DNA from 4 places in the Streptomyces sp. WAC00040 genome. Region 4 is predicted to be linked to each of the others. Evidence: riboswitches for the same ligand, from Rfam matches in the RefSeq annotation. Region 4 holds a riboswitch; each other region holds the start of a gene.

Region 1 (7,478 bases), 990 kb from region 4:
GGGGAGCAGCGGCAGGCGCTGGCCGGCTCGATAGCCGCCTTCGCGGGCATGCTGCTCGAGCGGCCCGACGAGCGGCCGGACGCGATGCTGGCGCGGATCGCCAACAAGCACGCCTCCTTGGGTGTCACCTCCGGCCAGTACAAGCTCGTGCACGAGCACCTGTTCGCGGCGATCGCGGAGGTGCTGGGCGACGCTGTCACCGCCGAGGTCGCCGCCGCCTGGGACGAGGTCTACTGGCTGATGGCGAACGCCTTGATCGCCGCGGAATCACGTCTCTACAAGGAGGCCGGCGCCGCCGACGGTGAGGTGTGGCGCAGCATGGAGATCGTCGAGCGGCGCGAACAGACGCCTGACGTGGTCTCGTTCCTCCTTCGGCCGGCCGACGGATCTCCCGCCGGCGCCTTCAGGCCCGGGCAGTACGTCAGTGTCCAGGCCGAACTACCTGACGGCGCACGGCAGATACGCCAGTACAGCCTCTCCGCGGCCCCCGGTGGCTCGCAGTGGCGCATCACCGTCAAGCGGGTGCGGGGCGCTGCCGGTCCACAGGGTGAGGTCTCCTCGTGGCTCCACGAGACCGCGCGGGCCGGGGATCTGCTGACCGTCTCCTTGCCCTTCGGCGATCTGGTGCTGGGCGAGGACGAGGGCCCGCTGCTGCTGGCGTCCGCCGGCATCGGCAGCACGCCGATGCTCGCCATGCTCGATCACCTCGCCGCCACCGGTTCCGACCGCCGGGTCATCGTCGTGCACGCCGACCGCAGCGCGGCGGACCACGCCCACCGCGAGGAGTTGCGCCGTCTCGTCGACGCCCACCCTTCGGCGTCCCTCCACCTCTGGTACGAGGCCGGCGGCGACGCCGGTGCGGCGGCCGGGCCGGCCGACATCGGCGCACTGGACCTCCCCGAGGGGCTCACGGCCTATCTGTGCGGCCCGTTGCCGTTCATGCGCTCCGTACGGGGTGAGCTGCTGCGCCGGGGCGTTCCCGCCGCGGCCGTGCACTACGAGGTGTTCGGGCCCGATCTCTGGCTCGGTCAGGAGTAGCCGGCGACGATTTTCCGGCCTTCTCCCGGCGCTGCTCGTAATTGGTACGGATCTTGCTCTGCATGGCGTAAGGTTGTGTTCACCGACGCGGGGTGGAGCAGCTCGGTAGCTCGCTGGGCTCATAACCCAGAGGTCGCAGGTTCAAATCCTGTCCCCGCTACTGATGACACCGGCCCGGTGGTCGATCGAGAAGATCGACCACCGGGCCGGTGGCTTTTTCCGAGCGTCCCGATCGTCGCCCGGTCGGGCGACCGGAAGTCGCCCCGCGGCGCGTCGGCCTTCAGCCTGATGGGGGCGCGGTACTGTCCGCAGCCGTCAGCGGACCCGGTAGGACCGGCAGGAGACCACCTTTGGGCCAGGAGTGGCGAGATCAGGGCGGCGCCAGAAGAACCCCGTGGTTCGTCCGCGTGTTGCCCATGGCGATGATCGTCGGCGGGGTGGTCTTCGACATGCTGACCCCGCCCCGGTTCACCGCCGTACCTCTTTATGCAGCCGCCCCGCTCGTCGCGGCGCCTGTCCTGTCATGGATGGCGACCCTGCTGACCGGGATCGCCGCGGTTCTGGCGCTGAGCGTCCTCCACGCCGTCAACAGAAGCTTCTGGCAGATCACGGTCCTCACCGAGACGACCACGGTGGTCACCGTCGTCGCACTCGCGCTGTTCATCAACATCCTCGTGCGGCGCAGCGGTGAGCGGCTCGCCTCGGCCCGGGTGATCGCCGAGACCGCGCAGCGGGCCGTCCTGCCCGCGCCGGCCGACCGGATCGGCGGTCTGCACATCGCCGCCCGCTATGAGGCGGCGCAGGCGGGCGCGTTCATCGGCGGCGACCTCTTCGCGGTGCAGGACACCCCTCACGGCGTGCGCCTCCTCGTCGGCGATGTACGGGGCAAAGGGCTGGGGGCGGTGGGGACCGTGGCCGTGCTCATCGGCGCCTTCCGCGAGGCTGCGGAGCAGGAGCGCTCGCTGGAGGGCGTGGCCCAGCGGTTGGAGCGGGCGCTCAAGCGCGAGGGCACCAGGCGTGAGGGGCTGGACGCCATGGAGGGGTTCACCACCGCCGTACTGGGCGAGATCCCGCGCGGCCGGCCCCTGGTGCGACTCGTGAACCGGGGGCATCCCGAGCCCTTGGTGCTGCACGCCGACGGGGCTCTGGACGTCCTGGTGCCGGCGCAGGCCGCGCTGCCGCTGGGTATGGGTGATCTGGCGGCGTGGCCGGACCGGGCGGACGAGTACCCGCTGCCCGACGGGGCGACGCTGCTGCTCTACACGGACGGGGTGACGGAGGCGCGGGACGCTCGCGGCGTCTTCTACGACCCGGTGGAACGGCTCGCGGGGCGTCTCTTCCCGGGGCCTGCGGAGCTGCTGGACGCGCTCGTCGACGACGTACGGCGGTACACCGGCGGCGGATCGAGCGACGACATGGCACTGCTGGCGGTCGGCAGGCCGGCGGAAGGGCAGCCGGAACGGCGCAGGACGGTGCCGGTGGTTCCGCCGGAGCCCGACGGTCGCGGCAGGCCTGCGTGACATAACGCCCCTGATACGGGTGGTGCGCACGCTCCGTAGTCGAAGGGGAGCCGTCCGCATAACATTTGATATGCCATCAGAACCGGGACCGCCTCTGATGTTTGATCAACTCGCCCGGTTCCGGCAGGTTCTGTCCGAGTAAGTCCCGGGTGAAGTCGTTAATGATCACCCGGAACAGCTTGGAATCCGGCCCCGGCGTCTATTAACGTTCGATAACGCAGTGCGGTCGTCCCAGCCGTCGCAGAGGCGGCGCCGTGCGCACGTGCCGAATCCCGCAAGGGAACCGGGGAACCACTAATTGGGGTGAATCGGTCACCCTTTGCCGCTCAGTCCGCGGTCGAGGGCGCCCGTAGGAGACCTTCCTGCTCCGAACCCGTCAGCTAACCCGGTAGGCGAGAAGGAAGGAAAGGAGTACGCCTTCGTGGCGTCCAACATGCCTGCCCCCGAGGCCCGCTTCGCGTCCGAACGTTTCAGTACCGACGCCCCCGAGCGGACCTGGGAGGAGTGGAATCCCACAGAGGACTCCGTCCGCCCCGTGCGCGGCCGGCACCGTGTCATCAAGCAGCGCGGCGGAATCGCCCGCAGCTCCACGGTGCTCGGAGTCGGCGTCATCGCCGCGGTCGGCGCGGGTGGCATAGCCACCGCGCAGGACAAGCCGGCGGTCTCCATCTCCCTTCCCGATTCCATCGCGGACAAGCTTCCCGACGCGAAGTCGCTTCCCGGCGTGGGATCCCTGATCTCCGACTCGGACGACTCCGACGGCGATGTCCACGCCGCGCCGCTCACCGCCGCGACCACGGTCGCCGACACCGGCGCCGGCCAGGCTCAGGCCGCCGGCTCCGGCGAGGCCCTGCGCGCCCGGATCCTCCAGCAGGCCGAGCAGCAGCAGGCAGAGGCCGACGCCGAGGCGAAGGCGGCCGCGGAGGCGCTCGCCGCCGAGCAGGCGGCGGCCGCAGCCGAGAAGCAGCAGAGCGCGGCCGAGGCCAAGGCCGCCGAGGAGAAGCGCAAGGCGGAGGAGGCCGCGCGTGCGGCGGCAGAGGCCGCGCGTCTCGCCGAGCTCGCCCGCAGCTTCTCCCTTCCGACCTCCTCCTACACGATCACCTCCACCTACGGTGAGTCCGGCGCGATGTGGTCCTCCGGCCAGCACACCGGCCTGGACTTCGCGGCACCGACCGGGACCCCGGTCAAGGCGGTGCACGGCGGCACGGTCAAGTCCGCCGGCTGGTCCGGCTCCTACGGCTACCGCATCGTCCTCGAACTCGAGGACGGCACCGAGGTCCTGTATGCCCACCTCTCCTCCATGACGGCGAGCGCGGGCCAGCAGGTGTCCACCGGCGAGACGATCGGGCGCGTCGGCGCGACCGGCAATGTCACCGGTCCGCACCTGCACCTCGAGGTGCACACCGCCGGCGGCGCGGGCATCGACCCGATGGCGTGGCTGCGCGACAAGGGCCTCACGATCTGATCCCTGCCCGGTACGGGTCGCGGTAAGTCCCGTGCCGGGCACATCCATGTCTCCGGCAGTCCTGGCGCACCCCCCCCGACGCCAGGGCTGCCGGAATAGCCGCTACGGGCACGGCCGTTGATCAGCGCATGACCTCTCTGCGCCCCCTCGGTTCCTCCGGCCTGACCGTCTCCCCGCTTGCTCTCGGCGGCAACGTCTTCGGCTGGACGGCCGACGAGGCGAGGACCTTCGCGGTCCTCGACGCGTACACCGCCGCAGGCGGCAACTTCGTCGACACCGCCGACAGCTACTCCTCGTGGGCCCCGGGGAACGAGGGCGGCGAGTCGGAGACCCTCATCGGCAAGTGGCTCGCGGCCCGCGGCAACCGCTCCGAAGTCGTCATCGCCACCAAGGTCGGCGCCCACCCCCGCCACAAGGGCCTCTCCGCGGCCACGATCAAGGCGGCCGCGGAGGAGTCGCTCACCCGGCTGGGCACCGACCACATCGACCTCTACTACACCCACTTCGACGACCCGTCCGTGCCCGTCGAGGAGATCATCACCGCCCTCGACCAGCTGGTGAAGGACGGCAAGGTGCGCGCGATCGCCGCCTCCAACATCAGCGCCGAACGGCTCCGGGCGTCCCTGGACTTCTCCGAGCGGGAGGGCCTAGCCCGCTATGCGGTGCTGCAGCCCCACTACAACCTGGTCTCACGCCGCACCTACGAGGGGGAACTGCAGGACGCCGCCGCCCGCGCCGGCCTCGCCGCCGTCCCCTATTACGCGCTCGCGTCGGGCTTCCTCACCGGCAAGTACCGGCCCGGCACCACGGTGGACAGCGCCAGGGCCCAGGGCGCCTCCAAGCACCTCGAGTCGGAGCGGGGGCTGAGGGTCCTCGACGTGCTCGACAGGATCGCGCAGGCCCGTGGCGTGGAGATCGCGACCGTTGCACTGGCGTGGCTGGCCGCGCAGCCGACCGTGGCCGCGCCGATCGCGTCGGCCCGCACGGTCGAGCAGGTGCCGGCCCTGGTGGCGGCGACGGACCTGGCCCTGACGGACGGCGAGCTGGCCGAGCTGACCGACGCGTCCGCCTGAGACCGCACCGGCGCAAGCTCAATAGCGGTAGGGGTTGTAGCCGCTGTAGTCGCGGTGCGGCGGCGGCAGCGGCGTCCGGGCCGTCGCCTGGGCGGCGTACGCCAGCGAAGGGCCCGCCACCTCCCTGCGCTGCCACAGGTGGTGCAGCAACTCCTGCTCGCGCTCCACGAAATCCGGGCCGGCCGCGCCCCGGTGGGCCCGGTGACGCAGGAAGGCGAGCGTCGTCGCGAACGCCTCGTACTCCGACACGGCGTGCCCGGCCGCCGGGCCGTACGCGCGCCGGGCGAAGTCCCTGGCCACGGTGCGGGCCCGCATCGACGACAGGGCGCGGGGCTCGGCCGCGGACATCCAGCCGGCCGCGGCGTACGCCGGAAGCTCCTCCGAGATCGTGCGCAGCTCACGCTGGCGGGTCCATATCGCCAGCCAGGTGAGCAGCGCGAACACCGGCACCATGAACGCCCCGTACACGGCGTAGAAGCCCCACGGTCCGAGCATCGACGCCGAGCCGTTCCACAGGGCGTGCATCCCCATCGCGAGCGCCAGGCCCAGCAGCGGCAGCGCGATGCGCCGCAACCGCGGCCGCCGGCGCGCGCCGAGCGCGGCGAGACCGAAGCCGAGGCCGGTGAGCACGGTGAAGAGCGGATGCGCGAAGGGCGACATCACGATGCGTACGAAGAACGTCGCGGCGGTCACGGAGGCGAAGCCGGAGGCGCCTATCGCCTGGTCCTCGTCGAAGGCGCTGCCCAGATAGAGGATGTTCTCCGTGAAGGCGAAGCCGGTGGCGGTGAAGCCGGCGACCACCACGCCGTCCACGATCCCGGTGAAGTCCCGTCTGCGGAAGACGAAGAGCAGCAGGATCGCGGCGGCCTTCGCGCTCTCCTCGACGACCGGCGCTATCACCGTCGCGCCGAGGGTGTCGGCCGACGCCGGGTCGGCGGTCGCCGTCGCTATCCAGCGGGTCGCGAAGGTGTTCGCGACGATCGCGACCAGCGCGGCGGCGAACGCGCCCCAGGCGAAGGCGAAGAGAAGATTCCGCCACGGGCCGGGCTCCACCCGGTCGAGCCAGCGGAACGCCGCCAGCAGCAGCGGGACCGGCAGGGTCGCGAGACCGAGACCGACCAGGAAGCCGTGGGTGCCGGTCTGCTCGCGCACGAGCACCAGGATCACCAGAGCGCACAGGGCGAGCAGGGTGATCACCGCACCGGCGCGGAACGCCCGGCTGCGCCAGATCCGCGACGCCGCCCGCGGCCGGTAGCGCAGGCGCGCGGGCACGGGCACCTCGGTCAGCAGCGCGTCGACATGCTCCTGCTCACGCGCGGGCAACACGGGGTGCGGGGGCACCGCCGGGCGCTGCGGACGGTGCTCCGGTGGTTGCTGCGCGGAGTCGGACACCCGTCGACCCTAACCAGGAGCACCGACAAGCGGCGACGGCGCGTCACCCGGCGCGGGCACCGCCGAACAGTTCAGGCCTCTGGCGTGACCCGGCGGAACAGCAGATCGCGGACCTTGTGGCCCTTGTCCAGGCCCTGGCCCTCGAAGCGGGTCAGGGGACGGAACGCGGGTCGCGGCGCGAAGCCGCCGTCCTCCTGTGTGTTCTCGAAATCCGGATGCGCCGACAGCACCTCGAGCATCTGCTCGGCGTACGGCTCCCAGTCGGTCGCGCAGTGCAGGATCGCGCCCGGAGCGAGCGGCCCGGCGGCGAGGGTGAGGAAGTCCGGCTGGATCAGCCGGCGCTTGTGGTGCCGCTTCTTCGGCCACGGGTCGGGGAAGTAGACCCGCATGCCGTGGAGCGAGCGGGGCGGCAGCATCTCCCGCAGCAGGATGATCGCGTCGCCGTTGGCCACCCGGATGTTGGAGAGGCCGTTCCGTTCCGCGAGAGCGAGCAGGTTGCCCTGGCCGGGGGTGTGGACGTCGACGGCGAGGATCCCGGTCCCCAGGTCGTCGGCGGCCATCTGGGCGGTCGCCTCCCCCATGCCGAAGCCGATCTCCAGGACGACGGGAAGCCCGCCGAACATCTTCTCGAGGTCCAGCACCCGGTGTCCGTCGATGTCCAGGCCCCACAGCGGCCACAGCCGCTGCAACGCCTCCTCCTGCCCGGCGGTGACCCGGCTGCGCCGCGGCTGGAAGCTGCGAATACGACGCTCGTGGTGCGAACCGGCCGGATCGGCGGCGGGTCCGCCCGGGAAGCGCGGCTCGCTCTTGGCGCGGATGAAGTGGCGCGGGGCCTCGGAGCTGGGGTCGGGATCTCGGAACTCAGACACAGTGACGCCGATTCTACGAGGGCGCGATCGGGCGGTGCGCCGGCGTGGGCCGCCCCGCGTTGAGCGGGAGCGGTCAGGTCACGAAGTGGCGCGGGCCGGTCCGTGACGCTCCGGGCGAGGC
Region 2 (7,478 bases), on a different contig from region 4:
GTGCCTCGACGGAGGCGGCGGGCGGCAGTTGGGCCGCGACCCTGGCGGTCTGTGAGCGGGCCGCTGCCTGCTTTCCCGGTGTCTCCCGCGTCGGGGTCGACCTGCTGCCGGCGACCGGATGGCGGCGGTTCGCCGTCGGAGAGGTCAACGCCTTCGGGGATCTGCTGCCGGGGCTCACCGGGATGCCCGGCAGCGGCGCGGAGGGCCAGGACACTTATGCGGCGCAGGTCGCCGCCGTACTACGCGGGACGAGGAACCACCGACGTGCGACACCCTGACATCACCACCGGACGCGGCCAGGAGGTGCCGGCCCCGACCGGCACCCCCGACATGAACGAGGTCGTGGGGCGGGACGACCTGCTCCTCGTCACGCTCGACACCCTGCGTTTCGACGTCGCCGCCGAACTGGCTGCCGCCGGGCGGCTCCCGAACCTGGCCCGTCATCTCCCGGACGGCGTCTGGGAGAAGCGGCACGCCCCGGGCAGTTTCACGTACGCCTCCCATCAGGCGATGTTCGCGGGGTTCCTGCCCACGCCGGCCGAGCAGGGGCCCCATCCGAGGCTGTTCGCCGCCCGTTTCGCCGGCAGTGAGACCACCGCCGGACGCACGTTCGTCTTCGACACCCCCGACCTCGTCTCCGCCCTGGCCGGGGCCGGCTACCGGACCGTGTGCATCGGCGGTGTCGGTTTCTTCAACAAGCAGGGGCCGCTCGGATCCGTGCTGCCGGGGATGTTCCAGGAGAGCCACTGGGAGCCCTCGTTCTCGGTCGCCTCTCCCACGTCCTTCGAGGCGCAGGTGGAGCGGGCCGAGCAGGTCGTGGCCTCGCTGCCGCGCGAGCGCAGGCTGTTCCTGTTCGTCAACGTGCCCTCCCTGCACCAGCCCAACTGGTTCCATCTGCCGGGAGCGACCCGGGCCGACGGTGACTCCCGGGAGACGCACGCCGCCGCGCTCGAGTACGTCGACCGTCACATCGGGCGGCTGTTCGCCGCCGCGAGCAGCCGTCGGCAGTGCTTCGCGATCGTCTGCTCCGACCACGGCACCGCGTACGGCGACGGCGGTTTCATCGGTCACCGCCTCGGCCACGAGGCCGTCTGGACCGTCCCCTACGCCCACTTCTTCCTCGAGGCCTCAGCATGAGCACCCGCGCGTCGACCCCCGTGACAGCCCCCGCGGCCCCCGCCGGCCCCGGCTCTCCGCGCCCCTACCAGAGCTACGTCTACGCCTATCCGCACAAGACGGCCTACCGGCCCCTTGAGGACCGGCCGGCGCTGCGTGAACTGTGGGCACCGGAATCCAAGGACTCTCTGTCCCTCTATCTGCACATCCCGTTCTGTGAGGTCCGGTGCGGTTTCTGCAACCTGTTCACCAGGATCGGCGCCCCTGACGAGCTGACCGGGCGTTACCTGGACGCCCTCGACCGGCAAGCGGTCGCCGTGCGCGAGGCCCTCGGGGACGGCGCCCCGGTGCGTTTCACGGCAGCCGCGTTCGGCGGCGGTACGCCGACGTTCCTGACGGCCGGGGAACTGGAGCGGCTCTGCGACATCGCCGAGAAGCGGATGGGCGCCGACCTGAGCGCGGTGCCGCTGTCGGTGGAGACGTCGCCGGCCACGGCGACCGCGGACCGGCTGGCCGTGCTCGCCGAACGCGGCACGACCAGGGTCAGCATCGGCGTGCAGAGTTTCGTCGACGCGGAGGTGAGGGCCGCGGTGCGGCCTCAGCGCCGTGCCGACGTGGAGGCCGCGCTCGGCCGGATACGGGACGCACGGATCCCCGTCCTCAACATCGACCTGATCTACGGCATCGACGGTCAGACCGAACGAACGTGGCTCTCGTCGCTCGACGCCGCCCTCGGCTGGGAGCCGGAGGAGCTGTATCTCTACCCGCTGTATGTGCGCCCGCTGACCGGTCTGGGCCGGCTGGGGGCGGCGGGTGACGCTGCCTGGGACGAGCAGCGTCTGCGTCTGTACCGCGCGGGCCGCGACCATCTTCTCGCCCGCGGGTACGAGCAGGTGTCCATGCGTATGTTCCGCCGCGCGGGCGCGCCGCCGTCGGCCTCCGACGACCATGCCTGCCAGACGGACGGCATGATCGGGCTGGGCTGTGGCGCCCGCTCCTACACGTCGTCCCTCCACTACTCCTTCGACTACGCCGTCGACATGGGTCAGATCCGCCGCATCATCGACGACTTCGCGGCGACGGAGGACTTCTCCCGGGCGGAGGTGGGCCGGCGGGTCGACGAGGACGAGGCGCGCCGCCGGCACCTTCTGCAGTCGCTGCTCCAGGCCGAGGGGATGGACGTGGCCGGCTACCGCGAGCGGTTCGGCGCGGCTCCCGCCGGCCATTTCCCGGCGGAGCTGGAGCGGTTCGCCTCCCGCGGCTGGCTCGACGCGGCCGCCGCGCCCGGCCGGTTGAGGCTGTCGCCCGAAGGGCTCGCCCATTCCGACGCCCTGGGCCCCGAGCTGTTCTCGCCCGCGGTCCGGGCGGCCATGGCCTCGTACGAGCTGAAGTGAGCGGCTCCATGGATCTGACCGTGCTGTACCGGGGCCCGCTGTCGTCGTGCGACTACGACTGCCCCTATTGTCCGTTCGCGAAGCGCCGCGACAGCCCGGAGCAGCTGCGCGCGGACCGTGCCGCGCTGGAGCGCTTCTCCAGGTGGGCCGCAGGGCAGACCGGGGACCGGCTGTCGGTCCTGTTCACGCCGTGGGGCGAGGGGCTGGTCCGTTCCTGGTACCGCCGGACCCTGACGGAGTTGTCGCACCTGCCGCACATCCGCCGGGTCGCGATCCAGACGAACCTGAGCTGCCGGACGGACTGGCTGGCGAAGGCGTGCCCGGAGACCCTCGCCCTGTGGTGCACCTTTCACCCCGGTCAGACGCCTTACGACCGGTTCATCGACAAATGCAGGGACCTGATACGGCGGGAGATCCGTTTCAGCGTGGGCATCGTCGGCTTCCCGGGCCATCTGGAGGAGGCGCGCAGACTCCGCGCCGACCTGCCCGGCCACATCTATCTGTGGGTGAACGCGCCCGAGGGACGCGAGCTCTCCGAGGCGGAGGCACAGGCCTGGACGGAACTGGACCCGCTCTTCCCCTACAGCCGTCACCCGCACCGCTCCGCGGGGCTGCCGTGCCGCACGGGCGAGAGTGTCGTCTCGGTGGACGGCGAGGGGACCGTGCGCCGCTGCCACTTCGTCCGCGCCGAGCTCGGCAATCTCTACGACGGCTCGTACCGCCGCGCGCTGCGCCCCCGCGCCTGCCCCCTCGCCGTGTGCGACTGCCACATCGGGTACGTCCACCTGGAGACGCTGCCGCTGTACGACGCCTTCGCCGGCGGAGTCCTCGAACGGATCCCGTCGCGCATTCCCCCAGCGGTCCCGTCCGCCCTCGCCTAGGAAGCGCGCCGACCCGTGGGCAGACGGGTTTCGTCGGGTCCGTCGCTGCCGGCGAGGTGGGGGCGCCCGCATCGCACCGGCATGCGCAGGGCTGGGGAGTCTTCGCCCTCATGAAGCGTTGATGCTCCCGTCCCGTGCGGTCCCGGACGTCACGCCGTCGGGACCCGCACGAGACGTTGCTACGCGCCTGGGCGGCCGGGTTCACGACGGCCGGTGCCACGGCGGTGCTCGCGCTGCCGCACCTGGCGACCGGCCGCACGGGCCCTCCCCCCAGTGGGCGCGCGGCACGCCCGGGACGGCCGATGTCGGTGAAAGCGAGGGTGGCGACGGCGACCAGGGGCCAGCAGGGCCGGGCCAGGGGCGTGGGCCGCCGACGTTGTCCTGGGCGGTGCGGAAGTCCGGCTGTTGCCGGGCGGTCCGCCACACCGGCGCCGCCTCGGCGGTCCGGGCACCGGACCGCCTTGCGTCTCAGAGCGGCAGCAGGTCGGGGCGCTTGGCCTCCACATGATCGCCGGAGCTCTCGCCGCGGAGTCGCCGCCCGATCCAGGGCACCAGATACTCGCGCGCCCACTGGATGTCGTCCCGGCGCACCTCGAGCGTCCCTCGCGGGGGCAGCGGCGGCCACTGCTGGTCGGGGTCGGCGGGCACCTCGATCCCGAGGACCTGAGCGGCGCGCAGCGCGACCCTGGTGTGCCCCTCGGGTGACAGGTGGAGCCGGTCGGCGTCCCAAGCGCGCCGGTCCTGGACGGACTTGAGCGACCACAGGTCCAGTACGGGGCACCCGTAGCGGTCGGCGATGGCCCGTACGTGGGCGGTGTACGTGGCGATCTTGCCGCGCAGATGCCGCAGGACCGGCACGTCCCGGGTGTCGAAGCCGGTGGTCACCATGACGGTGCCGACCGAGCCGGCGAGGTCGGCCACCGCGCGTTCGAAACGTTCCGCGACGTCGTCGGGGTCGGAGCCGGGCCGGATGATGTCGTTGCCGCCGGCGCAGAAGGTCACCAGGTCCGGCGCGAGCTCGCGCGCCCTGGGCACCTGCTCCTCGACGATCTGATCGAGGAGGCGGCCGCGTACGGCGAGGTTGGCGTACCGGAAGGAGTGCTCCGGCATCCGGTCGGCGAGCAGGACGGCGAACCGGTCCGCCCATCCGACGAATCTCCCGTCGGGCCCCGGGTCCCCCACGCCCTCGGTGAAGCTGTCACCGATCGCCGCGTACGACCCGAATACGCCACTGTTCTCTGTTCTCGAATCGTCTGCCACGGGAGCACATCTTTCCTTTACTGATGTGACCTACGCGACCGTAAGGCGGGGTTGACGCGCCGTGATCTTTACCACCCGTCAAATTCCGGCCGGGCGGAATACGCGGAAGCCCCCGCTCCGCATGATGCGGAACGGGGACTCACCGGTGGACCGGCGCGACCGGACGACTCAGAGGGAGACGCCGTGCTCGCGCAGGTAGGCCAGCGGGTCGATGTCCGAACCGTACGAGGGTCCGGTGCGGACCTCGAAGTGCAGGTGGGGACCTGAGGAGTTGCCGGTCGAACCCGACAGTCCGATCTGCTGACCACCGGTCACCGACTGCCCGCTGGAGACGGCGAGCGAGGAGAGGTGGGCGTACTGGGAGTAGGTGCCGTCCGTGTGCTGGATGACGACCTCGTTGCCGTATGCCCCGCCCCAGCCGGCGGAGACGACGGTACCCGCGCCGATGGCCTTGACGGAACTGCCGGTGGGGGCGGCGAAGTCGACACCGGTGTGGTAGCCGCTGGACCACATGGCACCGGAGGCCCGGTACGGGGTGGTGACGCCCGCGTCGACGGGGGCACTGAAGCCGGAGCCGGACGCAGTGCTCGCGGCCTTCTTGGCGGGGGCCGCGGCCTTCGGCGCCTCGGCCTTGGGGGCCTCGGCCTCCGGCGCGGCGGACCGCGAGTCGTCGCGCGACGGGCGGGTCGGGGACTCGGAGCGGGGCTCCGGGTCGTTCGTAGCCTTGTTCTTCGCGCCGATCGTCAGCTCCAGACCAGGGTGGATCAGCGACGGGTCGGCACCGATGACACGGCGGTTGTCGTTGAAGAGCTGCTTCCAGCCGCCGCGGACGTCCTGCTCGTCGGCGATCTTCGACAGGTAGTCCCCGGCGACGACCGTGTAGGTCTTGGGGGCCTTCTTGGCGGTCGGCGCCGCCGCGGTCGCGGAGGCAGGGGCCGCGGCGGCGGTCTTCTCCGCTGCGGCCGGGGTCGCGGCCGGGGCGGCATTGGCCGTGGTGGCGCCGAACAGCGGGAGCGCGATGGCGGCGCCACCCGTACCGGCGACGACGAAGCCGCGGGTGATCGGGTTGGTCTTGGGACGGCGGTGCTTACCCTTCGCGGGCATGGCGCATTCCTCTCCGGCGCCTGCGAGGTGAGCTGTCGGGTTCGGGCTGGAGATGCCCGGTCGCACACTTCATGCGACTTCACCCCAAGCCGTCCGGATTGTCCGGATACGGCGTACTACCTGGGTCCCCCGCTCCTGCCACGCGTGGATAGGTTCGAATTCCGGTCGGCGGCAGGATTAGGCGGTCCGTCCGGATTGAGCGTGACCGTAGGCGAGTCGGGCAGCGTGGGACAAGCCACGATTTTCCACGATCAATGACCGGCGCCTCGCCCGCACCGATTCCCGGTCACCCTCCGTCGACAAAGGGCGGCCAATCGCCTTGCCGACCAAGGAATTCACATCAGCGCCGCGGCCACAGAACGTCACGGATATGACGCTGCTCACGGGCCGGGGCCCATCTCCCCTTCTTACGGGGCACGTTATACGCAACCATCCAATTCGGACAGAAGGATCATTTAGCCACCTAGTCCCGCACTTGCCCATCAAATCCCGCCACTCTTGCCCCACTTCGCCGTCCGGCGGCTGAAGCCGTGGCACCTGTCACTTCCGGCTCCCCGGACCGGGGGCTCCCTCCCATCGCCTCCCCCGCGCCTCCCGCGCTCCGCCGGTTTCCGCGCAACTGGCCGACCGACCCCCTTTTGCAATTCCCCTGCCCGCTTACGCGTAAGGCGAATTGGAACCGGTGGATCACATCCGCCCCGGAGCCGGATCACGGTGGCGTCGAAATCGCCCTCAGCCCGGTGTGAATTCCGTGGTCAAGCAGCACCCCGCGAGGGCGGACCGCTCCGGCGCACACACGTAGGCCGCCGTCGCCTCCACACCGCGCAGCCGGAGCGCCGGCGGGCGCTCGCCGTAGCGCTGGGGCTGGAGCAGCGCGAGCACCACCGCCTCCTCGCCCCGTACGCACTGCACGGCGCCGAGACCGCCCTGCGGGCCCGCAGCCGGTACAGCTCGCCGTGCTGGACCAGCGGCCTGATCTCCTTGTAGAGCCGGACCCGGTCACGCGCCTCCGCCGGCTCCGCCTCGCTCCAGGCCGAGAGGTCCCCCCGACGTCCAGCAAGCCCGCCATGGCGCTCACGAACCAAAAGCGCAGACTGCTGCGGCGACCGTTGAGCTGGACGCCCGGGCTGTCGGTGACCCGTGCCGCCACGACCCGGGCCGGGCGCAGCCGACTGAAGCCGTCCTGGACGGCGAGCCGGTCCAGCGGGTCGGTGTTGTCCGATGTCCACACCTGGTCGGTGCGGGTGAGGGCGGAGGGTGTAGCTGCTCGTGGAGCCGAAGAGGACCCAGGTGTGCCCCTTGCCGACGTTCTCGATCATCTGGCCCCTCGGATACTCACAGGTCCGCACGGGCCCGCACATCGTCCGCCGGGCGGCCCGCGGCGGCAACGGCGCACAGGGCACGCCGACACCCGTGCGGGACGGCCAGGACGATCGGCCGATGGGCGCGTGTCGTATGGTCGAGGCCGCGCCATCGCCCGGCGAACAGCGCCGGCGACTGTCCTCCGAAGGAGTCCCCGTGACGCAGCAGCTGCCGCAGGTCCCCTCTACAGAGCCCGAGCTGACCGGGGTCCGTAACTTCCGGGACGTGGGCGGCCTGCCGACGACGGACGGGCGGCGGGTGCGGTCCGGCAGGCTCTTCCGCAGCGGGCACCTGGCACACGCGACGGCGACCGACGCCGCGTTCCTGTCGACCCTCGGCCTCCACACGATCTTCGACTTCC
Region 3 (7,478 bases), 1.4 Mb from region 4:
CCCCAGGTCGGGAAGGACTTGGTGGTGGTGCCGTCGCCGGTCCACAGGTAGGTGACGGTCACCCAGCCGTTGTCGTTCAGGCCGACGTTGTAGAAGGTGCCGTCCGCCAGATCGATGCCGGCCCGGTTGAGGACCCGGCGGCCGAAGCCGTCGAGACCGCCGTTGTAGCCGTCCTCGTAGGCCGCCTGGGCCTCGGGCGTTCCCTGGGGCAGGTCCTTGAAGGTCTCCCGCACCGAGGACGGGTTCCAATGGTCGTCGCGGATGTTCCACGGGCCGACGTCCCAGACCGGCGCCGTCTCGCAGCGGGCGGGCCCGCAGACCCGTACCGAGTACTCGGCGCTGCCCTTGGGGGACAGGCCCCGCCGCGAGGGCAGGGCGACGAAGTGGTCGTTCGGCTTGATCACATGCCCGTTGGCGGTGGTCCCGCCGACCAGCCCCTCGCGGGTGGCGTAGACGCGGGCGGTGAACGGTTCGGCCGAGGCGGGGCGGAGAGCGGCCACGCTCACCCTGTCGGCGGTGAGCCGCAGCGAGCTCACGGCGGGGCCGGACCGGTTCGTGCCGCCCTGGAGGACCAGCCGTGCCTGGACCTCCGTGACGGTGCGTGGCAGTTCGGCCGGTACGCCGGCGAGGGCCTCGCGCCACTCGGTCCAGGGGCCGTTGCGGTCGCGGCCGCGGACGTCGACCTCCACCGCCGCTCCCGGCGGCAGCTCCGCCCGGACCTCGGCGGCGACGCGGTTTGCCCCGGTCTCCAGGCGGTGCACCGGCAGTACGGCGGAGCCCTGGCCCCGCTCCGTGCCGGCCGAGGTGGACGGGAGCATGGTGTCGCGGATGCGCAGCGCGCCGTTCGCATGGCGGACGTTGACGTCGTCGTCGTTGCCGGCTTCGGAGCCGGTGGCCAGGTCGACGCTCCAGGAAACTCCGATGTCGGGGGCCGGCGCCGTGCCGTCGGTGGCCGGCCGGGCGGCGGACCGGTGGGCGGCGGGGGACCCGGCAGGGGCGCCCGGCGGATCGGCGGCGGCGCCCGTGCCCAGCGCCGCCGCGCTCAGTGCCAGCAGCGGCAGCAGGCAGACCAGCGGTCGGCGCCGTGCCGCACCGCCGCCGTTCACGGCGCTCGTTCGTCTCCAGCGCATGCCCTCGGTCCCCTTCGTCGAGTCGTGTCCGGTCGCGTTCCGTCGGGTGTTGGGTCGACTTGTCACATGTGTGTCTTCGGCACGTTCGGGTCGTGGGCGAGCGGGCGGCCCGGGTCTTCGGCCGTCAGGGTGAGGCCGTCAGGGTGACGCAGGGTTGTCAGGTGCAAAACATTCGGTCCCGGGCTGCGCGTCGCGCCGGGCGTCGACGCGCTGGGGGAGACCGCCCTCAGCCTGCATCTGCTTTCCAGAACCGACAGGCCGCGCTCGCCTGCGACCCGTGGCGGCGCGAGGCCCGTGCCGCCGCGGCCCGCGCCGGTCTCGTCTCGGCGACCAGGGCGCTGATGAGCCTGTGCCCGCCCACCGGATACTTCCCCGCCTTCCTGACGCCCGGGTGCGGCGAGACGGACCTCGACACCACCCTCGACCAGGTGCTCGCTACGCCCGGGCGACGACTGGCGGCCGAGCTCCTGCGGCTGTACGCCGACACCGGCCGCGCCGTCCCGCCCGGCGTGCCCGCCGCTCGGCGAGGGCCGGCCCGAAGCGCTGCGGCGGCTCACCCGGGCACTGCGCGGCTACCGCGCCGCGGCTGTCGAGCCGTATCTGTCCGTCATGCGCACGCAGGCCGCGGCCGACCGCGCCGCGCGGGCCGACGCCGCGCCGGTCCGCGGCGCCGAGGGGCTGCGCGCCGGGTACGACGAGCTTCCGGGATGGCGGTGCGACAACGGGAGGCTCCGCGCCCCGTACCCCGCGGACCGAAGACTGGGCCTCCAAGGAAGGGCTTTGACGCTCGTGCCGTCCTTCTTCTGCGTCCGCGCCCCGCTGGCCCTGGTCGACGAGGAACTGCCGCCGGTGCCGGTGCATCCGCTGTCGCCCGAGCCGCAGTGGCTCGCCCGGTCACGCCGCGCCGACCCCGCGTCGTCGGTCGCCCAGCTGATCGGCACCTCCCGTGCCCGGCTGCTGCGGCAACTGGACCGTCCGATGACCACCACGAGCATCGCCGCGGCGCTGGGACTCGCCGCCTCGACCGCGAGCCGCCATGTCCCGGTCCTCCGTGACGCGGGCCTGCTCTCGTCCCGCCGCCACGGCGTCCGCGTACTGCAGGACCCGGCTGGGCGGCGACCTGCTGGTGGGCGCACCGCGCTGAGGCGACGGGCGGCGTACCGGCCGCGCGGAGGACCGGACGTCATCCGGCCGGGTGACGTCCCGCACCGCTGGTCGGCGCGGCCGGGGAGTGGGACATTGAAGGGGAAGCCGTGCCCGCCCGACGAGACCCGGGGAGGGCCCATGGGGCGTGATGTCCCGGCGCTCGTCTTCACCCGTGACGACCGCCGCCGGTACCGGGAGAAGATGCAGAGCTGCCTCGACACGTTCGCGCTGATGCTGCGCGAGGCGCGCTTCGAGTCCGAGCGCCCTCAGGTGGGACTCGAGATCGAGCTCAACCTGGTGGACGAGTCCGGTGAGCCGGCCATGCGCAACACCGACGTCCTCGAGGCGATCGCCGACCCGGCCTGGTCGAGCGAGCTGGGCAGGTTCAACCTGGAGATCAACATCCCCCCGCGCACCCTCACGGCGGGAGGCCCCGACTCCTGGGAGCAGGAGATCCGCGGCGCGCTCAACCACGCCGAGGAGCGGGCTTCCGAGGTCGGCGCCCACCTGGCCATGATCGGCATCCTGCCGACGCTGCGGCAGCGGGACGTGGGGGAGGCGGCGCTGTCGGAGAACCCGCGCTACCGGCTGCTGAACGAGCAGGTCTTCGCGGCACGGGGCGAGGACCTGCGGATCGCGGTGGACGGCGTCGACAGGCTGCGCACCTACGCGGACACCATCACACCGGAGGCCGCCTGCACGAGCACGCAGTTCCACCTCCAGGTCTCGCCGGGAGAGTTCGCCGCCTACTGGAACGCCGCGCAGGCCGTCGCCGGGGTGCAGGTCGCGCTGGCGGCGAACTCGCCGTTCCTGTTCGGCAAGGAGCTGTGGCGGGAGACCCGAATCCCACTGTTCGAGCAGGCCACCGACACCCGCCCGGAGGAGATCAAGGTGCAGGGGGTCCGGCCCCGGGTGTGGTTCGGCGAGCGATGGATCAACAGCGTCTTCGACCTCTTCGAGGAGAACGTGCGCTACTTCCCCGCGCTGCTGCCCCTGTGCGACGAGGAGGATCCGCGCGCGACGCTCGACGGCGGCGACGTCCCCGAGCTGCCCGAGCTCACCCTGCACAACGGCACCATCTACCGCTGGAACCGCCCGATCTACGCCGTGGCCCACGGCAAGCCCCATCTACGGGTCGAGAACCGGGTCCTGCCCGCCGGCCCCACCGTCGCCGACGTCCTCGCCAACGGAGCGTTCTACTACGGGCTGACCCGCGCGCTGGTCGATGAGGAACGGCCCGTGTGGTCCCGCATGTCGTTCCAGGCCGCGGAGGACAATCTGCACACGGCGGCCCGGTACGGCATCGACGCGGGCCTGTACTGGCCGGGGATGGGTGAGGTCCCCGCCGCCGAGCTGGTGCTGCGGCGGCTGCTCCCCATGGCACACCGGGGGCTGGAGCTCTCCGGCATGGACGCGGCGTGGCGGGAGCCGCTGCTCGGCATCATCGAGCAGCGCTGTGTCACCGGCCGCAACGGCGCCGTGTGGCAGGCGGAGATGTACCACCACATCGACTCCACGTCCCGGGTCGACCACCATGAGGCGCTGCGGCTGATGACGCGGCAGTACCTCGACTACATGCATCTGAACGCGCCGGCGCACACCTGGCCCGTGGAATGAACGACGACGGTCCGTGAAGCGCCAGTCGTCGGATGAGTCCGCTGCATTCACTCTTCTCCCGCCGGGCTCGCGCCGCCACGGCGTCCGCATTGGGAGCGCTCCCACCTCCGCTCTTCCCTGGCGCCACTCTCGGCGGTCCTGGTCGGAGAGGACGTATCCGTGCGCAGAAGCGCCAGACCACTCGCTGCCTTACTGGCGGCGTTCGCCCTGACGGCCGGCTGTTCACCGCAGGTAGCCCGGCCTCGGCACGCTCGGGCGAAACCGCCTCGGCCGCCGAGCCCTCCGATGTGTCGACGGCCGTGGACACCTGCACCTGGAAGAACGTACGCATCGACGGCGGCGGCTTCATGCCGGGCATCGTCTTCAACCGCTCCGAGAAGGACCTCGCGTACGCCCGTACCGACATCGGCGGCGCCTACCGCTGGAACGAGCCGGGCAAGGAGTGGACCCCGTTGCTGGACCGGGTCGACTGGGACCGATGGCGCTGGACCGGGGTCGTGAGCCTCGGCCTCCGACACGGTGGACCCGGACAAGGTGTACGCCGCCGTGGGCACGTGCACCAACAGCTGGGACCCTCACCAACGGAGCCGTCCTGCGCTCCGCCGACCGGGGCGCCGGCCGGCAGGCCACCACTCTGCCCTTCAAGCTCGGCGGCAACATGCCCGACCGCGGCATGGGCGAGCGGCTCGCCGTGGACCCCAACAAGAACTCGGTGCTCTACCTCGGCGCCTGCACCACAGGGGGCTGAGGACATGAGGTCCGGGTCCCGGCCGGCGGACGGGACGGCCGGGACCTGTGGCCGATCGGCCCCTCTGGAGGGCACATTCGGCACTGGATGTCCTATATGGCTTGTATTACCGTCTTGCTTGTTAAGTCTAATTGGGCCTTGTTGTTGCGAGTTGGTGTTCTTGAGACGCTATGGCGGTCAGGGCGGTTGCACAGGGAGCCCGTGATGTCGGTCACCGGGTCGGTGGCCGCGGCGAGGATGCCGGAAGAGGTGCTTCCCTTTCCCGGTAAGGAATTTGAGTTCCTTGACGCGGAACTGACAATTGAAAATCCGTGCGCGGATGCCCCATTCGGATTGTGATGTGTAATTCGGCACTTGTTTCCCGGGGACGCTCTCGCTTACGGTCACCGTCAATCCGGGTGGACCGCCGAATCCTGCCGCCGTCCGGAATCCGCAACCGAACTCACTTCACGTACGGCAGGAGCGGGGGAACCAGGTAAGCCGCCGTACCGGAATCCGGAACGGCTCGGGGTTAAGTCGCATTCACCTGCGGCCGGGCATCTCCAGCCCGAACCCGACAGCTCACCTCGCAGGCGACGGAGAGGAATTCGCCATGCCCGCAAAGGGTAAGCACCGTCGTCCCAAGTCCCGTTCGCTGACCCGTGGACTCGTCGCAGCCGGCACGGGCGGCGCCGCGCTCGCCCTGCCGCTCATCGGCGGCACCGCTGCTCAGGCGGCACCCGCGGCGGCCCCCGCCGTGGTGGAGCGGACCGTCGCTCCCGCCAAGACCTTCGCCGCGGCCGCGCAGGCCGTCGCGCAGAAGGCCGGCACCGTCACGTATTCCGTGGTCGCCGGTGACTCGCTTTACAAGATCGCCGAAGAGCATTCTCTGAACGGCGGCTGGAAGCAGCTCTACAAGGACAACCGGAAGGCCGTCGGAGCGGACCCGGCGCTGATTCACCCCGGTCTCCGGTTGACGATCGGCGCCAAGGCCGAGGCCGAGCCGAAGGCGAAGCCGCAGGCCAAGGAGAAGGTCGCTCCGAAGGCCGCGGAAGAGGCCGAGACGTCGGAGCGCGCCGCCGAAACCGTCCGCGCGGACCGCTCCGAGCGCACGAGCGCCCCGGCGGCCCAGGCTGCCGCGGCCCCCGCGAAGCCGGCCTACGCGAACAACCTGGACGGCTGGATCCGCGAGTCGCTGGACATCATGGCCCGGCACGGCATCCCGGGAAGCTACGAAGGCATCCACCGCAACATCATGCGTGAGTCCTCCGGCAACCCGCTGGCCATCAACAATTGGGACATCAACGCCGTCAACGGCACGCCCTCCAAGGGCCTGCTCCAGGTCATCCAGCCCACCTTCGACGCCTACCACGTCGATGGCACGTCATTCGACCTGTACGACCCGGTCGCCAACATCACCGCCGCGTGCAACTACGCCGCCGACCGGTACGGCTCGATCGACAACGTGAACGGCCCCTACTGACAGGAGCCGCGCGGCGGCCGACCGGCCGCCTCCACCTGACGGGCCGGTGCCCGGAACGACCGACGACGTTCCGGGCACCGGCCCGTGGCCGTGCCCGGCACCCCCGTACGTGCCGCACGAGACGACGGGCCCCGCACGTGCCGCTGTGCCGCCCGGGACGACAGCCCGGCGCCCGGCGATCCGGAGGACTGCGCGACGCGTTCGGTTCCTGGACCGGGCATGGTCTCCGACATCGTCGAGGCGACCGAGGTGACGCACCAGGGGGCGCTCCACGACCGGCCGCCGCTGCTCACGTTGTCGAGCCGCCGCATCACCCTCCTCAATGACGCGGCCCATCCGATGCTGCCGTTCATGGCGCCAGGGGGCGGGCCGGACGAGCGAGGACGCGATGGACCCGGCGGCCCGCCTCGCCGACGCGCCCGAGGAGCGGATCGCGGACAGCCTCGCCCGCTACGAGGCGCTGCGCATCCCGCGCACCGCCGAGATCCAGCGCGGCTCCCGCGGCAACACCGGGGTCCTCCACCTTCCGGACGGCCCGGCCCGGCGCCACCGCGCACAGATGTCGGTCCACGCCTCGCTCCGCGACCGGGCGACGCTCTACGCGCACGGGACGGGCCGCAGCGTGGTGCCCGCGCAGGGGTGACTGAGTACGGCGCGCGTCCGACCTGAGTACGCCGCCGGATCCGCCGGCGCCGCGCGTCGGGTCGAATCGGAGCATGCTCCCTGAAGCCCTCCACCACCCCCGCGTCCGGGGCGCCGCCACTGCCGGTACGGCCCTCGCCGTGACCCTGCTCCCGCTCGTGGCGGGCGTCCTGCTGGCCAAGTCGATGGCGGCGGACCCGATGACGCCGGTGAACGCGCTGATCACCAGCGGCGGCCACCGCGCCCGCGTGTCCCCGGCGCACCTCCGCGGCTGCGGCAGAAGCGCGGCACGCCGGTGCAGGGCTGCGGGAGCGGCGGTCCGCGACTCCCGGCTCCGTCTCCGGCCCGGACCGGAGGCGGAGCCGGCCGCGGTGTCGAGGCGGGTTTCACTGACGCCGAACTGGCTTACCTGGGCGTCTGGTTCCCGTGCAAGCGACGGGCCGAGCGGGATCAGCAGACCCGTATGAACCGCACGAGACGTCCGTCACCCGTGAATGAGCCTCTTCAGAGTTGCCGCTCCAGTGTGAGGATGGCCTTGGCGATTGACGTCATTCGATTCGGGCTGCATCGGGACCTGCGGAAGATGCGCCAGGACTTCAGGCGGGCAACGCCGCGCTCGACCGGCGCTCGTGCAGCGGTAAGTGCCCGGTTGAGGGTCTTTGCGGTGGGAGTGAGTTCCTGCAAGGGCTTGCGTTTGATGCCGGTGGTCAGCCACGGGCCAGCACCCTGGTAG
Region 4 (7,478 bases):
GTGATCCTCGGCCTTGTGTACGTCAAGAGGGACGAGGAGAAGGTCGACAAAGCGCTCTTCGGTGCGGTGGGCGGCCTGACCGTGGCCAACATCTTCGTCGCCACGCTCTGGACCTGACCCGCGCGCGGACGCACCGGTGCCCGGACGGCTCGGCCGCCCGGGCACCGGTGCGTCCGGCCTCGTGCCGGTCCCGCGCCTCAGGCGGGGCGGACGCTGCCGTAGATCGGCATGTAGTAGATGGACTCCTCGCGGACGTTCGTGCCCGGCTTGGGCGCGTGGATCATCTTGCCGTCGCCGATGTAGATGCCGACGTGGCTGATGTCGTCGTAGAAGAAGACCAGGTCTCCGGGGAGCAGGTCGGCCGTCTCGACACGGGTGCCGACCTTCACCTGGTCCCAGGTGGTGCGCGGCAGGTCCACCCCCGCCGCCTTCCACGCGGCCGCGGTGAGGCCGGAGCAGTCGTACGAGCTCGGGCCCGTCGCGCCCCATACGTAGGGCTTGCCGATCTGGGCACGGGCGAACGCGAGGACCTTGTCGGCCTTGGCCGCGTACGTGCCGTCGTCGGTGCCGGTGCCGGTGCCGGTGTCGGTCCCCGGGTCGGTGGTGCCTGTCTCCGGGGTGGCCTCGCGCTCCTGCTGCTGCCGCTCGGCCTCCGCCCGGGCCGCCGCCTCCGCCTCCGCCTCCGCCTTCGCCTTGGCCTCGGCCTTGCGACGCGCCTCCTCCTCCTTCTCCCGCTCGATCGCGGCGAGGCGTGCCTTCTCCTCCGCCGTCAGCTCGGAGAGCAGGGCGCGTGCCTCCGCGAGCTTCGTCTGCACCGTCTGCTTGCTGGTGCGCAGGGCCTCCTGGGAGTCCGTGAGGGACTCGAGGCTCTTGGTTGCCTCCGCGCGCTGCTTCGCGGCCGCGGCCCGCTCGGTCTCGTACTCGCTGACGGCCCTGCGCTGCTGGTCCGTCATCCGGTCCATCAGCTGGGTCTGGTCGAAGTACGCCTGGGGGCTGTCCGCGAACATCAGCGCGGCGGTGGGGGCGACGGAACCGGTGCGGTACTGCGCTGCCGCGTAGTTGCCGAGGGCGCGGCGGGACTCGTTCAGCTTCTCCGTGCGCTCGGCCGCCTCGTCGAGCAGCCGGTCGACCTCCTGGCGCTTCTCCGCCGTGGCTTCCTTCGCCTTGTTGAACTCCTGCGTCGCGCTGCCGGCCTGCCGGTACAGGTCGTCGACCTTCTTCTGCACCTCTTCGATGCTGGGCTTCGGGTCGGACGGCGCGGCGGTGGCGCTCTGTGTGGAGAGCAGCGTCACACCGGCGAGGGCGGCCGTGGTGAACCCGACGGCGGTGGACGGTTTTGCGGTACGGCTGCGGGGCTTGCGATGCGACGCCAAGGCCGGCATCTCCTTCTTCCGTGGACCGCCTACCGGGTTAGCTGTCGGGTTCGGGCGAACGGAAGACGCCCTACGGACCGAACGGGGCACGGTCCGATTCACCCCGGTGATGCTTGGTGGGTCCCCGGTTCCGAACTCCCTCGGGAGAAGCCCGGATTCGGCGCAGGCCGCCCGTTCGGCGTGGTTCGCCGGGAGGGATGCGGGCCGCCTGGTCGAGCACGCTAGCCAACTCGTGCGTCTGCTGTGAAGGTTGATGTTCGATATGTCCGATACATTTTCGTGACCCTTTTCGCGGGCGGGTCTCCGGCCCGGCCGACGGTCGCCCCGCGGATCCGCACTGTCACATACCGTGGCGCCCGCCGGTGTCCCTGTGCGGCCACGGTTGTCGGTCCGGCCGCCTAGACTCGTTAAGCGATGAGCAGCCTCTTTGACGACAGCTTCCTGGCGGACCTCCGGCCCGACGCGGACGGGCCCCCGCCTCCGCCCGAGGACCCGGCTCCGGAGCAGCTTCCGGACGACCTCTTCCAGGGCGCCTTCGACGTGCCTCCGGCCCGCGACGGTTACTACCGCGACGGCGCGCCGCGCCCCGTCGTGGACCCAGCCGCCCTGCTCGACGGGCTGAACGAGCAGCAGCGCGCCGCCGTCGTGCACACAGGCTCACCGCTGCTCATCGTCGCCGGCGCCGGCTCGGGCAAGACCAGAGTGCTCACCCATCGCATCGCCCACCTGCTGGGCACGCGCCGGGTCCACCCCGGCCAGATACTGGCGATCACCTTCACCAACAAGGCCGCCGGCGAGATGAAGGAACGCGTCGAGCAGCTGGTGGGCCCGCGCGCCAACGCGATGTGGGTCATGACCTTCCACAGCGCGTGCGTCCGGATCCTGCGCCGCGAGTCCAAGAAGCTGGGCTTCACCTCGTCGTTCTCGATCTACGACGCGGCGGACTCGAAGCGCCTGATGTCGCTGGTCTGCCGTGATCTCGACCTCGACCCGAAGAAGTTTCCGCCGAAGTCCTTCAGCGCCAAGATCTCGAACCTGAAGAACGAGCTGATCGACGAGGAGACCTTCGCCGACCAGGCCGTCGACGGATTCGAGAAGACGCTCGCCGAGGCGTACCGGATGTACCAGGCCCGGCTGCGCGAGGCCAACGCCCTGGACTTCGACGACATCATCATGACCACCGTCCATCTGCTCCAGGCGTTCCCGGACGTCGCGGAGCACTACCAGCGGCGGTTCCGGCACGTCCTCGTCGACGAGTACCAGGACACCAACCACGCTCAGTACACGCTCGTGCGCGAGCTGGTGGGCAAGGGGTACGAGGACCTGGAGCCGGCGGAGCTGTGCGTCGTCGGTGACGCCGACCAGTCGATCTACGCCTTCCGCGGCGCGACCATCCGCAACATCCTCCAGTTCGAGGAGGACTACCCGGACGCGACGACGATCCTGCTGGAGCAGAACTACCGATCCACCCAGACGATCCTCTCCGCCGCCAACGCCGTCATCGAGCGCAACGAGTCCCGCCGTCCCAAGAACCTGTGGACGAACGCCGGCGCCGGCGCCCAGATCACCGGCTACGTCGCGGACACCGAGCACGACGAGGCCCAGTTCGTCGCCGACGAGATCGACCGGCTCACGGACTCGGGCGAGGCGAAGGCCGGCGACGTCGCCGTCTTCTACCGCACGAACGCCCAGTCGCGTGTCTTCGAGGAGATCTTCATCCGCGTCGGCCTGCCCTACAAGGTCGTCGGCGGTGTGCGCTTCTACGAGCGCAAGGAGGTCCGCGATGTGCTGGCCTACCTGCGGGTCCTCGCCAACCCCGAGGACAACGTCCCGCTGCGCCGCATCCTGAACGTGCCCAAGCGCGGCATCGGCGAGCGTGCGGAGGCGATGATCGACGCCCTCGCGCTGCGCGAGAAGATCACCTTCCCGCAGGCGCTGCGCCGTGTCGACGAGGCGTACGGCATGGCGGCCCGCTCGGCCAACGCGGTCAAGCGGTTCAACGTCCTGATGGAGGAGCTGCGCACGATCGTCGACTCGGGCGCGGGCCCGGCCGTCGTGCTGGAGGCCGTGCTGGAGCGGACCGGATATCTCGCGGAGCTCCAGGCGTCCACGGACCCCCAGGACGAGACGCGCATCGAGAACCTCCAGGAACTCGCCGCCGTGGCCCTCGAGTTCGAGCAGGCCCGGGGTGACGAGGAGGGCACCGGCACACTCGCCGAGTTCCTCGAGCAGGTGGCGCTCGTCGCCGACTCCGACCAGATCCCCGACGAGGACGAAGAGGGCACCGGTGTCATCACGCTGATGACCCTGCACACCGCCAAGGGCCTCGAGTTCCCTGTCGTCTTCCTCACCGGCATGGAGGACGGCGTCTTCCCGCACATGCGGGCCCTCGGGCAGACGAAGGAGCTCGAGGAGGAGCGGCGCCTGGCCTATGTGGGCATCACCCGCGCCCGTGAGCGGCTCTATCTGACCCGGTCCTCGATGCGCAGCGCCTGGGGACAGCCGTCGTACAACCCGCCGTCGCGGTTCCTCGAGGAGATCCCCGGTCAGCACCTGACCTGGAAGCGGACGGGTCCGATGGCGGCCCCCGCCGGACCGACGTCCGGCATCGCCTCTTCGCTGTCCTCCTCCCGTTCGCGCGGCGGCGCCTCCGGCTTCGCCACGCGGCGGACGAGCGACAAGCCGGTGATCTCGCTGGCCGTGGGCGACCGGGTCACGCACGACCAGTTCGGTCTGGGGACCGTGGTCGAGGTCAAGGGTTCGGGGTCCGAGGCGCAGGCGACGATCGACTTCGGGGACGAGAAGCCGAAGAGGCTGCTGCTCAGGTACGCCCCGGTCGAGAAGCTCTGACGACGGTGTTCGGCCCCTGCGGGGGCCGGCACTCCGGACATCCCAGGACGCGTACGTCAGGCGTGCGCGGACACCTGTCTCCACGACCGTGCGCACAGGCGCACGCCGACGCCCGTCCGTCCGGGCACGCTTGACGCGGGTTCGACGGGCCGGGCGGGTCTATGCGGGATCGAGGCCGTGGCTGCGCAGCCAGGGCAGCGGGTCTATGGCCGCGCCGCCGCCGGGCCGGACCTCGAAGTGGAGGTGCGGTCCGGTGGAGTTGCCCGAATTGCCCGAGTAGGCGATGACGTCACCGGCCTTGACGTAGCCGCTGCGGATCTTGGTGGTGCTCAGGTGGCAGTACCAGGTCTCCGTGCCGTCGGCCGCGGTCACGATGGCCATGTTGCCGTAGGCGCTGTTCCACTGGGTGCGGACGGTGCCGTCCGTCGCGGCCATGACGTCGGTGCCGTACTGGACGGGGAAGTCGATACCGCTGTGCAGAGACATCCAGTTGACGCCGGACTGGCCGTAGTACGCGCTGAGTCCGTCCTGCTTCACCGGCAGCACGAACTTGGGGCGGAGCGCCTCGCGGCGGGCTGCCTCTTCCTCGCGCTTCTTCTTCTCCGCCGCCTGGCGCGCCTTGAGGTCGATGCGTTCCTGGGTGCGGGAGGCCCGGTCCCCGAAGTCACGGGCGTCGGCGCTGAGCGCGGCGAGCTGCGTGTCCATGGCGTTGTTGGCGGCGACCGGCTGCACGGAGGCGGGGTCGGCGGCTGCCACGTTGGTCTTGTCGTCCGTCGTCCCGCTCTCGCTGCCGAGGCCGCTGACGGACGCGGCGGCGATGCCGGCGACGCCCATGACGCAGGCGGAGGGAACGGCGACGGTGAGGAGCGCCGAGCGCTTGGCGGGGGTGCGGCGGCGGCCGCGGCTGCCGCCGGAGCGGCGGACCGGGCGGGGTGAGACGGGTGTGGCGGGTACGGCCGGCACGGCGGTCATGGTCCGGGTCATCGCCTCGTGATCCGGAACGTCGTCGCTCTGCGGAGCGTCCGGGTCGACGTCGGCCTCAGTGCCGTACTCCGCCTCGTAGCCGGTTTCGGCGTCCGCCGCCGAGGCCTCGGGCTCGGCGTCCTGTGGTGCCTCGAAGGTGTAGCCGTACGTTTCGCCTGCTTCGTACCCAGGTGCTTCGTACCCCGGGCCGGTCTCGTACGCCTCGCCGGTCTCCTGCGCCGGGGCCGACTCGTAGGCGTCGCCCGTCGGATATGCGCCGTAGGTCTCGTACGTCTCGTAACCGGTCTGCGGGGTGAACTCCTGCTCCGGCACGAACTGTTGCGGGACGAGTCCTTCGGGCGTGGCCGCCCCGGAGTTCCAGGCCGTGGCGTCGTAGGCGCCGCTGTCGAAGGTGCCGGGGGCCCACTGGGCGGTCGCGTCGTAGGCGAAGGCCGCGGCGGCCGTCTCGTACTGGCCGGTGCCGCCGGCCTCGTTCCAGGCGCTCGCGTCCCACTGGCCGGTGGTGTCGTACTGCGCGTACTGCTGCTGCTCGTACTGCGCGTCGTACGGGGGCTGTTGGGTCTGCTGGGCCGTCGCGTAGGCGTCGTGCCCGGTGCTTCCGTCGCCGCCGGCGTTCCACTGGGACGAGTCGTACTGGCCGCTGTGGCCCGCCTCGTAACTTCCCGGCATGGCGCCGAAGAGCGGGTCGGAGTCGAAGCTGCCGGTGGCGTACCCGCCGTACCCGGCGTTGGTGTGCTGGTCGTTCACCAACTTCTCTCTCGCCTCGACAGCAGGACCTGTTTCCGGGGGCCACCTGTTTGCAGAGGGGGTCCCACGGGGAAGCAGTGGCGCGACTGTACCCGGCGGTACGCGACGGCGACAATCTTCGGAGGCATCTACGCAATCAGGAAACGGGCATTCAGTCGCGTTTCGGCGGCCCAGGGGCAGAGCTTTGGCCCTACGTTCGAGAAGTGTTCGATGGATCGCTCGAAGGGCACCTCAAGCGACGGACGCGGTACCCGAAGAAGAGCCCGCTTCCGACACGCCCGACTCGAGAGCCTCGCGGATGCCGTCGGCGACGGCGGGGTGAACGGGCAGTGCGAGATGGCCGATTCCGCTCACTCGCACGTTCTGGGCGAGAAGGTCCGGATGGTCGAGGCGGGCCGTCTCCACCGGCGACATGATCCGGTCCAGATCGCTCCAGAAGCTGACGAACCGGGTGCGGCAGCCGGGCGCGGGCATGCGCAGCTCCTCGATCACCGGCGAATCCGGCCGCATCTGCCGCACGATCGGGTGGGCGCTCGCGAGCGGGGCGACGGCCGTGCCCGAGTGCGGGGTGCCGAGCGTGACGAGGGTGCGGACGCGGTGGTCGCCGCCAAGGCGCTGGACGTAGTAGCGGGCGATCAGGCCACCCAGGCTGTGCCCGACGATGTCGATCTCGGGGTGGCCGGTGCGCGCGCAGATCTTTTCGACATGGCGGCCGAGCAGATCCGCGGCGGCACGGATGTCGCAGGTGAGCGGCGAGTAGTTGAGGCACTCGACATGGCGCGAGCCCTGCCGGGCGAGGGCGCGGCGGAGCAGTACGAACACCGAACGGTTGTCGACGAAGCCGTGGAGCAGGACGGTGGGGACGGCGTCCGGTGTGCCGGGCAGGCGGCGTGCGGCCCCGGCGCCCGCACGGGCGTCGTCATCGGCTCCCGCGTGGGGACGCGGGCGGGGGCGGCGCTCCGGAGTGAGGCCGGTCGGATAGAGCAGCAGGTGCCCGGCCAGGATCGCCAGCTCCAGAACGGTCGCGCGCAGCAACGCTGCGGACCACTTCACCGGCAGCGTCATGGGAAAGGGAGGCAGGACCCTCATGACGACCTCCTCCCGTACGGCACGACGGGGGCGGCTCTGCCCCGCGTGCCCTCATGGGAAGCGCGCTCGGACCGGCGCGGACGTCTGCCCGCGCCGCCGGTGTCGCACCACCGTGCCGTGCGGCTGTCGGCACGGTGGTGCGACGACCCGTTGTGGACCTGCGGCGGCTCCCCGTGCGACCGTGCCGGCGGGCTGCGCGTGGGTGGCGCGCTGCCTGAAGCCGGTGCGAACGCTCGGCGAAAAATGTCCTACGTGTGATTTCCCCCTCCCCGCGCACCGCGAAACGGCCGGTTGCGGGATGCTGGAGATAACGTTCGTTCACTCTTCGCGCGCCCGCACGGGTCGCGGGGACCCAGGAGGCAGTAATGGGTGTGACTGGTCCGATCCGCGTGGTGGTGGCCAAGCCGGGTCTCGACGGCCACGACCGCGGGGCCA

What was found. A riboswitch is a leader RNA that binds a small molecule or an ion and turns the genes downstream of it on or off. The one in region 4 is predicted to bind cyclic di-AMP.
Region 1: another riboswitch for cyclic di-AMP. It lies ahead of MDN94_RS06735 (M23 family metallopeptidase); the one in region 4 lies ahead of MDN94_RS11375 (C40 family peptidase).
Region 2: another riboswitch for cyclic di-AMP. It lies ahead of MDN94_RS22780 (M23 family metallopeptidase); the one in region 4 lies ahead of MDN94_RS11375 (C40 family peptidase).
Region 3: another riboswitch for cyclic di-AMP. It lies ahead of MDN94_RS17985 (transglycosylase SLT domain-containing protein); the one in region 4 lies ahead of MDN94_RS11375 (C40 family peptidase).

The regions. Positions count from the first base shown of each region.
Region 1 covers NZ_JAKQZE010000001.1:1,477,700-1,485,177, reverse strand. Annotated here, with positions in the region: gene MDN94_RS06750 (globin domain-containing protein) at 1-1,038, shown strand, start outside; tRNA gene MDN94_RS06745 (tRNA-Met) at 1,125-1,198, shown strand; gene MDN94_RS06740 (PP2C family protein-serine/threonine phosphatase) at 1,455-2,558, shown strand; cyclic di-AMP (ydaO/yuaA leader) riboswitch at 2,812-2,968, shown strand; gene MDN94_RS06735 (M23 family metallopeptidase) at 2,980-4,023, shown strand; gene MDN94_RS06730 (aldo/keto reductase) at 4,152-5,096, shown strand; gene MDN94_RS06725 (PrsW family intramembrane metalloprotease) at 5,115-6,488, opposite strand; gene trmB (tRNA (guanosine(46)-N7)-methyltransferase TrmB) at 6,560-7,357, opposite strand.
Region 2 covers NZ_JAKQZE010000002.1:749,958-757,435, reverse strand. Annotated here, with positions in the region: gene MDN94_RS22805 (STM4014 family protein) at 1-278, shown strand, start outside; gene MDN94_RS22800 (STM4013/SEN3800 family hydrolase) at 331-1,137, shown strand; gene MDN94_RS22795 (STM4012 family radical SAM protein) at 1,134-2,510, shown strand; gene MDN94_RS22790 (STM4011 family radical SAM protein) at 2,519-3,391, shown strand; gene MDN94_RS22785 (SGNH/GDSL hydrolase family protein) at 3,860-4,651, opposite strand; gene MDN94_RS22780 (M23 family metallopeptidase) at 4,820-5,755, opposite strand; cyclic di-AMP (ydaO/yuaA leader) riboswitch at 5,758-5,936, opposite strand; partial or broken gene MDN94_RS22775 (alpha-galactosidase) at 6,454-7,004, opposite strand; gene MDN94_RS22770 (tyrosine-protein phosphatase) at 7,274-7,478, shown strand, end outside.
Region 3 covers NZ_JAKQZE010000001.1:3,899,895-3,907,372, forward strand. Annotated here, with positions in the region: gene MDN94_RS17970 (hypothetical protein) at 1-1,130, opposite strand, end outside; gene MDN94_RS17975 (glutamate-cysteine ligase family protein) at 2,415-3,893, shown strand; partial or broken gene MDN94_RS17980 (xyloglucanase) at 4,053-4,623, shown strand; cyclic di-AMP (ydaO/yuaA leader) riboswitch at 5,066-5,229, shown strand; gene MDN94_RS17985 (transglycosylase SLT domain-containing protein) at 5,234-6,103, shown strand; gene MDN94_RS17990 (hypothetical protein) at 6,426-6,746, shown strand; gene MDN94_RS17995 (hypothetical protein) at 6,820-7,212, shown strand; partial or broken gene MDN94_RS18000 (transposase) at 7,250-7,478, opposite strand, start outside.
Region 4 covers NZ_JAKQZE010000001.1:2,463,508-2,470,985, forward strand. Annotated here, with positions in the region: gene MDN94_RS11370 (hypothetical protein) at 1-117, shown strand, start outside; gene MDN94_RS11375 (C40 family peptidase) at 198-1,382, opposite strand; cyclic di-AMP (ydaO/yuaA leader) riboswitch at 1,385-1,546, opposite strand; gene pcrA (DNA helicase PcrA) at 1,788-4,223, shown strand; gene MDN94_RS11385 (M23 family metallopeptidase) at 4,383-5,954, opposite strand; gene MDN94_RS11390 (esterase/lipase family protein) at 6,186-7,043, opposite strand; gene icmB (coenzyme B12-dependent isobutyryl CoA mutase small subunit) at 7,409-7,478, shown strand, end outside.